One region of the Paenibacillus sp. 2TAB19 genome, then DNA from elsewhere that is predicted to be linked to it. Evidence: riboswitches for the same ligand, from Rfam matches in the RefSeq annotation. Region 1 holds a riboswitch; each other region holds the start of a gene.
What was found. Region 1 has a riboswitch for cyclic di-AMP ahead of AB4Z33_RS00190 (hypothetical protein). Riboswitches for the same ligand answer to the same signal wherever they lie in the genome.

Region 1 (3,113 bases):
AGACGGAAGCGCTATGGGGGATCATCATCCAGGTAGGCTGGCTTGGGGTTCTCATAGGAATTGGTTGGGCCACGATGAGGAAGGCACTACGGCAAATAGTCATTCAGGGGGGCTAACCGCTATGCAACTCTATTTCAAATACTTATCGATTTTGTTCAAGTCGCAGCTGCAATATCGCGCTTCCTTCTGGCTGCTAAGCTTCGGACAGTTTTTTGTACCGGTTACGGTGTTCGCAGGTTTGTATTTTATGTTCGAGCGCTTTGGGGAACTGCAAGGTTGGACCTTTTTCGAGGTTGCGTTGTGCTTCGGCATTATTCATATGGCGTTCTCGCTAAGCGAATGTTTCGCGCGGGGCTTCGATGCCTTCTCGGGTCTTGTGAGAAGAGGCGAGTTCGACCGTCTGCTTGTTCGCCCGCGCAGCACAGTACTTCAGGTGCTTGGGTCGCAATTCGAGTTCACGAGAGTCGGGCGGATGCTGCAAAGCGCGATTGTGCTTGGCTGGGCACTATACAAGCTGCCGGTTGAATGGAATGCGTCCAAGGTGACGACATTTATCTTGATGATCGTTTGCGGCGTATGTATCTTCGCAGGCATCTATATCTTGATGGCAACGATGTGCTTTTGGACGATTCAGGGGCTTGAGATCGCGAACATTTTGACGGACGGAGGGCGGGAGATGGCACAATACCCGCTGAATATTTACGAAAGATGGGTTAAAGTTCTGTTTACGTATATGATCCCGTTCGGATGCGTCAATTATTTGCCGTTGCTCTATATTCTTGGAAAGCAGAACGGCAATCACTGGTTCTATATGCTGCTGCCACTTGCTGGTGTATTGTTCTTGGTACCTTGTCTAGCGGTATGGCATATCGGTGTCCGCCATTATCGTTCGACCGGATCATAAGCTCGCCGTAACGTAAGCAAGCCCGCTCCTTCGCGCTGTAGGAGCGGGCTTGCTTCATTCTAAAACGCTAATGGATGGACACATAGGCAACGGAACGGTTCTTAAGTACTGTCTCTTCGGTATTGCCTTCGATGAAGGTAGGATTGTCGGTATGAGCGAGAAGATCGTCGATCGCGGTGCAGAACAATTCATTGAGTCTTCCATCCACATGTGCCGGCAGTAGAGAGTCATACAACGAGGCAGAATCCGTGAAAGCTCCGACGAATTGACGCAGCGGCTCACTCCATTGCTTCAGATCGATTTGGCTGTCGGACTCAGGCGCAAAAAATTCACCCCAGCCGACCCCTTTGTTGCTTAGCATTCGAAGACATACGCGATAACCGGAAGAGTCGACGGCGAGGGCAGGAATAACGAACAACTCGATGCGTGTGATGGTGAGACTGTCACTAAGATCTTGATCGGACAGAAAAKAAAGATGACAATCGGATTTCGTCAACATAAATAAACCTCTCCTTATTTCGCTTACGAGGTTAGCTGTCGGATTCGGACAGAGAGACGCCCTACCAAGGTTACAAATCCTTGGATTCACCCCTTGCGAGCGGATCGATTGATCCAAGTAGTGGCTCGCGTTGGTTCCCCCGCTTTTTCAAACGAAAAATTCAGCGTTAGTATGCCGTATATTATAAATCTATTCGCACCATTTGTAAATGCTTTTCGCTAAATATTCTGACAACTTACTCTTAAAACAGTGAGATATAGGAAACGGAGCACTTCAGTAAATCTCCAMTCTTGGCGGGATTTAACGTACTCTTGTCATTCCGAACGTGAAGAAGCGCGTCGTTGAACAAACTGTTAATGCGATTGTCAACGAGGCTTTCCTCAGCATGCATCACACCTATATAACGATGCAGCATGCCGCCCCATCTGATCCAGTCTGCCGGTTTATCTGCTTCATTCACGAACAACTCACCCCAGCCTAATCCATTAGTCGTTGTTAAATGGAGACAGACGCGATACCCGGCGCAATAACCGTCGTAATCAGGAATGACGAACATCTCGATTCTTCGAATGATTAGCACCAGGCAGTCGTTGGTGCAAGAAGGTAATGGCTCGTCGATTTGTGCTTGTGTGAACATATGAAATTCTCTCCTCTATTCGCTTACGAGGTTAGCTGACGGATTCGGACTAGAGAGCTGCCCTACCGAGGCATTGCCTCGGATTCACCCCATTCGAACAATCGAACGATTGCTCTTGTTGGTTCCCCCGCTTTATCCTATGGACAAATTCAGCGATAATGATATGCCTTTTTCGGCTCGACGTCTATCCTAAACCGATTCGAAGCATTTGTAAAAGGTTCATTTTGTTGCACAAGACGCTCTAAGAGCAAATTAGAGGAGCGACGATCATTTTATCCATGAAAAGAGGCTTTTTCGATGGAATACTCGTTTTTACTTCTGTTATTTATGATTTGAAAAAAAGCATGCTTGCGCGTGTTGGATAAGAAATTCAGGCATATATGTAATTTCAAAAAACGAGAGATAATTGGCGAAAAAGTGAGTAATATCGAGCTATAACTTTTTGAAAACGTTAACGATCACTCTATAAGCTCCTATATTATCCAATATGGACGCTGGACCTGCTTTACATAAAATTTGGCTGGGAGTAAGATTCGATACAGGATTCGCAATTGAAGTTGCGATGGACTGATCGCTGAGTTTCCGCGAGGCAAGCGGAAAGCGGGGGAACCAAATGTGAAGCGGTGCGTTTGTACGATGTGAGAGTCGGACGACAGCACGGCAGGGGTGAATCTTCGAAGAGGCAGCACCATGGATGCCGCTTCGAAGTAGGGCGACTCTCACCGCCCGAATCCGACAGCTAACCTCGTAAGCGTGGTTTGGAGAGAGGAATGATACAACGATTCGTTTTTAATTGCTATTTTATCGCTGAGTTCCGCAGCAGTCTGCGGGAACGGGGGAACCAAAGAGCGATGCGCCGCGATGGAGTCGGCCGCATAGGTGCTCATGGGGTGAATCGCAAGGCTTAACTGCCTTGCGTAGGGCGACTCTCACGCCCGAATCCGACAGCTAACCTCGTAAGCGTAATCGAGAGAGGCAACCATCGCAGTGCCGATTCGGCATGGCTTCCTTAGCCATGCCTCCGAAGAAGCCCGCGGGGAAAGGTCCTCTTTTCCCGCAGGCTTCTTTTTTGT
Region 2 (3,113 bases), on a different contig from region 1:
CTGGAAAAATTCCCGTTAATATCAGGCCTATCTGCAAATCGTCGCCATAGTGGAAAAATTAACGCCGGAAAACGGAGCTATTTCGTTCTCAAACCTAATAATTCTGAAATTAACGGGAGGAATTCCCGTTATTGATAACCCCACAATAAAGAGGCTGCCCATAAGTACGCTTATGGTGCAGCCTCTCCCTTTAAACCAACCTATTATTTTTTCAAATGATACGGAACGGTCGTTACGATCACGTCTTTGCGATGAAGCAGATTGGCTCGAATCATGAAGCTGGTCTGGTTGTGCAAAATATTATGCCAGCCCTTCTTCGGAATGAACTGCGGGATGACAACCGTCACCTGATAGTTCGACTCGCTTGCCTTACGCTGAACGGTATCGACGAACTTGAGCAGCGGATGGATGATCGTTCGATATGGCGAGTGGAGCGTCACCAACCTTACGTCAGGCATAAACTTCTCCCACTTCTCCTCGAATGCCGCTTCATCCTCCCGCTCGAAAGGAATGTACACCGCAATAATCTGTTCGGCTTTCAGCGACTTCGCGTAGTTGATCGAGTTCTCGACGACATGCGTAATGCCGGCTACCGGCAAAATAATGACGTTGCCCTCTATCGCAACTGGAGGCTCGCAGGTCGCCAGACGCAGCTGCTCCCCTACCGCTTCATAATGCTTCTTAATCCGCATGAACAAATAAATGATTAGCGGCAAGAATATGAGAATCGACCATACTTGCTCGAACTTCGTTAGGAAGAACATCATCGTGACAACGAAGCTAATGAGTGCGCCCGTCGCATTAATGATAAGCTTCGTTACCCAACCCTTCGGCTTCTCGCGAATCCACTTCACGATCATGCCCGTCTGCGACAGCGTGAACGGGATGAACACGCCTACCGCATATAGCGGGATGAGATGCTCCGTCTGCCCGTGGAACGTAATAATGAGGATGATGGACAGTACGCCCAAAATAATAATGCCGTTCGAGTAACCGAGCCGATCGCCCCTCACCGTGAACATGCGCGGAATGAACTTATCCTTCGCCAAATTCACCGCAAGCAGCGGGAAAGCCGAATAGCCCGTATTAGCCGCAAGAATGAGAATTAGTGCCGTCGTGCCTTGAATGAAATAATACATAATGTTGCGTCCGAACGTCTCTTCGGCGATCTGCGATACGACCGTCACTTCCACCTTTGGCGAAATCCCGTAATAATAAGCGAGCCATACGATACCGGAAAATAACACCGCAAGCAGCGCTCCCATCGCAACCAACGTCTTCGCCGCATTGTTCGGAGCAGGATCCTTGAAGTTCGGAATCGCGTTCGATATCGCCTCAACGCCCGTCAGTGCCGAGCTGCCCGATGCGAAAGCACGCAGCAGCAAGAACAAGCTAATACCCGCAACCGGCGTGCCAAGCGGCGGATGCAGCTCCGGCGATACGTGACCGGTAGCGATGTTGTAGATACCGACGCCGATCATGATGAACAGCGCCAGCACGAACAAGTACACCGGATAAGAGAGAATCGAAGCCGATTCCGTCACGCCCCGTAAGTTCAATATCGTGATGAAGATGACGAAGATCACCGCGATCAGAACTGTGTATTCGTGCAGGCTGGGAAAAGCCGACGTAATCGCGTCGGTTCCAGCCGATACGCTTACCGCAACGGTCAATATATAATCGACCAGCAGCGCGCCGCCTGATATGAGCCCCGGGAACAGGCCGAGATTTTGTTTCGATACAACATAAGCGCCGCCGCCATGCGGATAAGCGAAAATAATTTGTCGATACGATAAAATTAATGCCGTCAATAAAATCAATACGCCAATTGCAATCGGAACAGAATACCAGAACGCCGCTACGCCAATCGTCATTAGCACAAGCAGAATTTGTTCCGGACCATAAGCAACCGAAGATAATGCGTCCGAAGACAGAATAGCGAGCGCCTTCGTCTTAGCGAGCTTCTGCTCGCCTAGTTCCTTCGACTTGAGCGGTCGACCGATTAATAATCTTTTGATTGAAGCTAACATGCTGTCACCGCCGTCAATGAATGGTTTTCCTTAAAAAAGAGCACAACAAAAAAAGCCGCAGGGAAATCCCCGCGGCTATAAGACGAGCCGTAGTTGATTCACCTCTCCATACACGCTTACAAGGTTAGCTGACGGATTCGGGCGTTTAGAGTCGCCCTACCTCGAGCGAGCCTTCATAAAGGCAGCGACTCTCGGATTCACCCCGGCGACGTAGCAAGCTTTCGCTTATGCTGCGCGTCGCGATTGGTTCCCCTGCTTTCCGCTTCGAGAGCGGAAACTCAGCGATCGTGAATATATATTTTAGTGCATTACGATCATAGTCCTCTGGGAATGGAATGTAAACCAACGTTTTCGCTCAAATAACGTTAAAAAAGCGATAGAAAATCCATGAATGCGCATACATGACCGCAAGACGTGGCGCACGTCCCTGCTTTGCRCATTTTAATCGTTCAATCGCCACAATATCCGCTACACCCTTGATAATAATTAATTTATTAGACAACCGGGAAAGCAAGCGAGAATTCCGCTCCGCCATCTTTGCGGTTAGACGCTGTAATATGGCCGCCGCAGCGCTCGACAATCGCACGGGCAATCGCGAGCCCAAGCCCGCTTTCGCCGTCCTTGCCCTTCACGAAGCGATGGAATAAATACGGCAACAATTCCTCGGGAATGCCATTTCCGTCGTCGGATATCGACAATTCGACATGTCCCTTGCTGACGGCTGCGTGAATATAAATATGCTTGTTTGCATGGCGAACCGCATTGGACGAAATATTAAGCAGCGCCTGGAGCAGCTTATCCCGATCAGCCCTCACGAGCAGCTCTTCATGCTCATCGACCGATGGATGTAGGGACAGCTCTTTCTTAACCAACATCGGGTTCACGCGTTCGATCGTTTCGATAAGCAGTTCCTTGAGGCTGACCACTTCCGGTTCATAAATATCTTCCTCGCTGTCGAGCTTGGCGAGCAGCGTCATTTCCGTTACGATGTTTTTCAATCTTGCGCTCTCGCTTAATATGATGTCCAGTCCCTTATTAATGGATTCACCCTCGAATATGCCGTCCCGAATACCTTCCGTATAT
Region 3 (3,113 bases), on a different contig from region 1:
GCCCGGGGATTAAGGTCGCTCAACGACTTTCCGTTCAAGCATTTCGGGACGGCAAGCTCTGCGATCGTATAATCCTTGGATAGCTCGATATAATCAAGCAGGTTTGGCGATACGAGCTGATGCGCAACCCTAATGCCCATATCCCTCTCCGGATAGACGACCCTGTCAACGCCGATCTTCTCAAGCACACGGCCGTGCAGCTCGGACATCGCCTTCGCGACAACCTTCTTCACGCCAAGATCCTTCAATAATATGGCAGTTAGAATGCTCGCCTGAATGTCATCGCCGATCGCAACGACGCCGCAGTCGAAGTTGCGTACGCCTAGCGAGCGAAGCGTCTCCTCATCCGTGCAATCCGCCGATACGGCGTACGTTAGCACGCTGCTCATATCCTGCACCGTTTCTTCATCCTTATCGATGCCGAGCACTTCATGACCAAGCTCGATGAGTTCCCTTCCAAGGCTTGAGCCGAACCGCCCCAAGCCCACAATGACAAACTGACTGCGTTTGATAGCCACCTGTAAATCCCCTATCCAATTGTTATTTTACCTTCCGGATACCGGTACAATTCTTTATCTGTTCCAGGCCCAAGCGCATAAGCGAGCGTTAATGGACCTAGCCGACCGGCAAACATCGTGAATGCAATAATCATTTTGCTAATATCGCTAAGCTCCGGGGTCAATCCAATGGATAGTCCTACGGTGCCGAACGCGGATGTTGCCTCGAACAATATTTTCATGAACGGCTGATTCTCGATCGTTGCAAGAATCATCGTCACGACCACGACGAGCGTTAACGACAAAATCGTAATCGTCAGCGCCTTGAATATGCGGTCCTTGGCAAGCCGATAGCGGAAGAAGACGATATCCTCACGTCCGCGAATCATCGAGATTACGGCGCCGACAAGCACCGTGAACGTCGTGGTTTTAATGCCGCCCCCCGTCGAGCCCGGCGATGCGCCGATGAACATAAGGATGATCGTAAAGAAGACGGTAGCCTGCCTTAGAGCTGTATAATCGAGCGTATTGGCGCCAGCCGTACGCGGTGTAATGGATTGGAATAATGAGGCCCATATCTTGCCTCCCCAATCGAGCGAGCCGAGCGTGAGGGGGTTCGTGAATTCGAAAACAAACAACACAATCGCGCCTAACGCGATCAATGTCCCCGTCATGGCGAGAACGATTTTACTATGCAGCGACAGCTTGCGCTTCTTCCGATATTCCATTAGATCTGACATAACGACGAAGCCGAGTCCTCCGAATACGATTAGCATCATTGCGGCAATATTAACGATTGGATCGGACACATACAGCGTTAAGCTGCGGTAATCTCCGAAAATATCGAAGCCGGCGTTGTTGAACAGCGATACGGCGTGGAAAGCGCCGAAGAAAGCTGCCTTGCCAAGCGGCATATCGAACGAGAACCGGAACGTGAAAAGCAGCATCCCGACGAGTTCAATAGACAGCGAGTAGTAGATGACGCGGCGAATTAGCCTAATAATGCCCTCCATGCTTGTCTGATTCATCGCCTCTTGAAGAATCAGCCTCTCGCGCAGCGATATTTTCCGCCGCAAAACGAGCGCGATTAGCGTTGCCATCGTCATGAAGCCGAGGCCGCCAAGCTGGAACAGCACCGTCAGAACGATCTGGCCGGCTGTCGAGAAATAGGTGCCGGTATCGACGACGACGAGGCCGGTCACGCATGTCGCTGAAGTCGCCGTGAACAAAGCGTCTATGAAGTTCAGCCGTTCGCCTGTTGCCGAGGCGAAGGGCAAAGAGAGCAAAAATGCCCCAATGAATATAATGAGCGCGAAGCCGCTAACAAGTATCCTCGGCGGAGACCAGTTCTTCACGTCCCAAATYCATGCGAATTTCATCTTATATTGTGCACCTCAATCTTCGAAAATCTACTGCGTTATCGTTATAAGCGCACAAAAAAAAGCACTGGAAGCTCAAGTGCTCAAGAAGATGAGTCCTGTTCCAATACGCCTACGAGGTTAGCTGACGGATTCGGGCCTGGACAGGCAGCCCTATTCAATCGCCTGAAGCTGCGCTCCGGCAATGTAGAAATTCACCCCATGCCGCCGGATGCCCGGCAACAATATGGTTCCCCCGTTTTCCTAAGGAAATTCGGCTGTGCTATTCATTTGGTATGACGATAACGATTATAAGCCCAAATACGCCCTTGCATAAAGCTCCCTTTTCTCACATTAGAGGCTATATTCGACCAAAAAGACGCAGTTATGCGCTTCACCTTGCCCTACACTTCATGAACATCGTTATTTCGCGGGATTATGAAAATAAAGACCTAGTTTCAATGGATAATTCAGGGAACGTTGTGATATGGTAGTATAGTATGCTTCATCCTACTCCTATACGCATGAGGTGAACTGATGATCGATTCAATTAAACACAAGGAATGGAAGCGTTACATATGGGCAGCCGTTATTTGTCTTCTCATTTACATGTTCGTCGATATCGTCCCGCTAATAAAGGCGAGCTCTTCRGATGAGCTAGGCGGCAGAGCCATTAGCAAAGCACAAGCGGAGCAGGCAGCCGCGTCGTTCGCCGAGAAGCTCGTAGGACGAGAGGTGGATTCCGCCAAAGCCGTCCATCAATCCGACAAGCTAATGAACGGCTACCTTACGCGTGATGAGCTGACAGAGGCGTATGCCGATCTATACGATAAACAATTTCCAACCGATACATATCAAGTCGAGGTGGACTTTGAAGGGGCAGGCGGCAAAGGATTCGTCTACGTCCATATGCAGACTGAACGTATCGTGGCCTGGAATCTGCATGGCGGCGAGCCTGTTCAGGACGACAATCCAGAAATCGATAAGCTGAGCATCGCATTGCTCRAGGAGCAAGGGTTCCGTGCAGAGGAGCTTGCAAGCGGAGCGGCCTATCCGAACGGCGAGTGGGGAGTTAGCCCAAGCGACCATTCGATCGGCGAATCGAAGCTGCAAGTGACGATTGCCGTAAGCTTGATCGACGGCGAGCCCGTTATGACGAAATACAAGCCAGCCTTCATTGCGCCGGCTGAGTATAGGGACTATGTGAAAGCCCAAGACAAGTGGGCGCAATTCATGACCGGCTTCGGCTACTTCCTCA

Region 2: it holds a riboswitch for cyclic di-AMP, as region 1 does, so the genes downstream of both, AB4Z33_RS02680 (APC family permease) here and AB4Z33_RS00190 (hypothetical protein) in region 1, are expected to answer to the same signal.
Region 3: it holds a riboswitch for cyclic di-AMP, as region 1 does, so the genes downstream of both, AB4Z33_RS20980 (TrkH family potassium uptake protein) here and AB4Z33_RS00190 (hypothetical protein) in region 1, are expected to answer to the same signal.

What each region holds. Positions count from the first base shown of each region.
Region 1 is NZ_JBFRGE010000001.1:37,010-40,122, reverse strand. It holds gene AB4Z33_RS00200 (ABC transporter permease) at 1-116, shown strand, start outside; gene AB4Z33_RS00195 (ABC transporter permease) at 122-904, shown strand; gene AB4Z33_RS00190 (hypothetical protein) at 972-1,403, opposite strand; cyclic di-AMP (ydaO/yuaA leader) riboswitch at 1,409-1,579, opposite strand; gene AB4Z33_RS00185 (hypothetical protein) at 1,645-2,040, opposite strand; cyclic di-AMP (ydaO/yuaA leader) riboswitch at 2,046-2,205, opposite strand; cyclic di-AMP (ydaO/yuaA leader) riboswitch at 2,603-2,809, shown strand; cyclic di-AMP (ydaO/yuaA leader) riboswitch at 2,836-3,018, shown strand.
Region 2 is NZ_JBFRGE010000004.1:27,751-30,863, reverse strand. It holds gene AB4Z33_RS02680 (APC family permease) at 204-2,030, opposite strand; cyclic di-AMP (ydaO/yuaA leader) riboswitch at 2,128-2,324, opposite strand; gene AB4Z33_RS02675 (sensor histidine kinase) at 2,525-3,113, opposite strand, start outside.
Region 3 is NZ_JBFRGE010000051.1:37,668-40,780, reverse strand. It holds gene AB4Z33_RS20985 (potassium channel family protein) at 1-512, opposite strand, end outside; gene AB4Z33_RS20980 (TrkH family potassium uptake protein) at 530-1,876, opposite strand; cyclic di-AMP (ydaO/yuaA leader) riboswitch at 1,971-2,145, opposite strand; gene AB4Z33_RS20975 (CPBP family intramembrane glutamic endopeptidase) at 2,393-3,113, shown strand, end outside.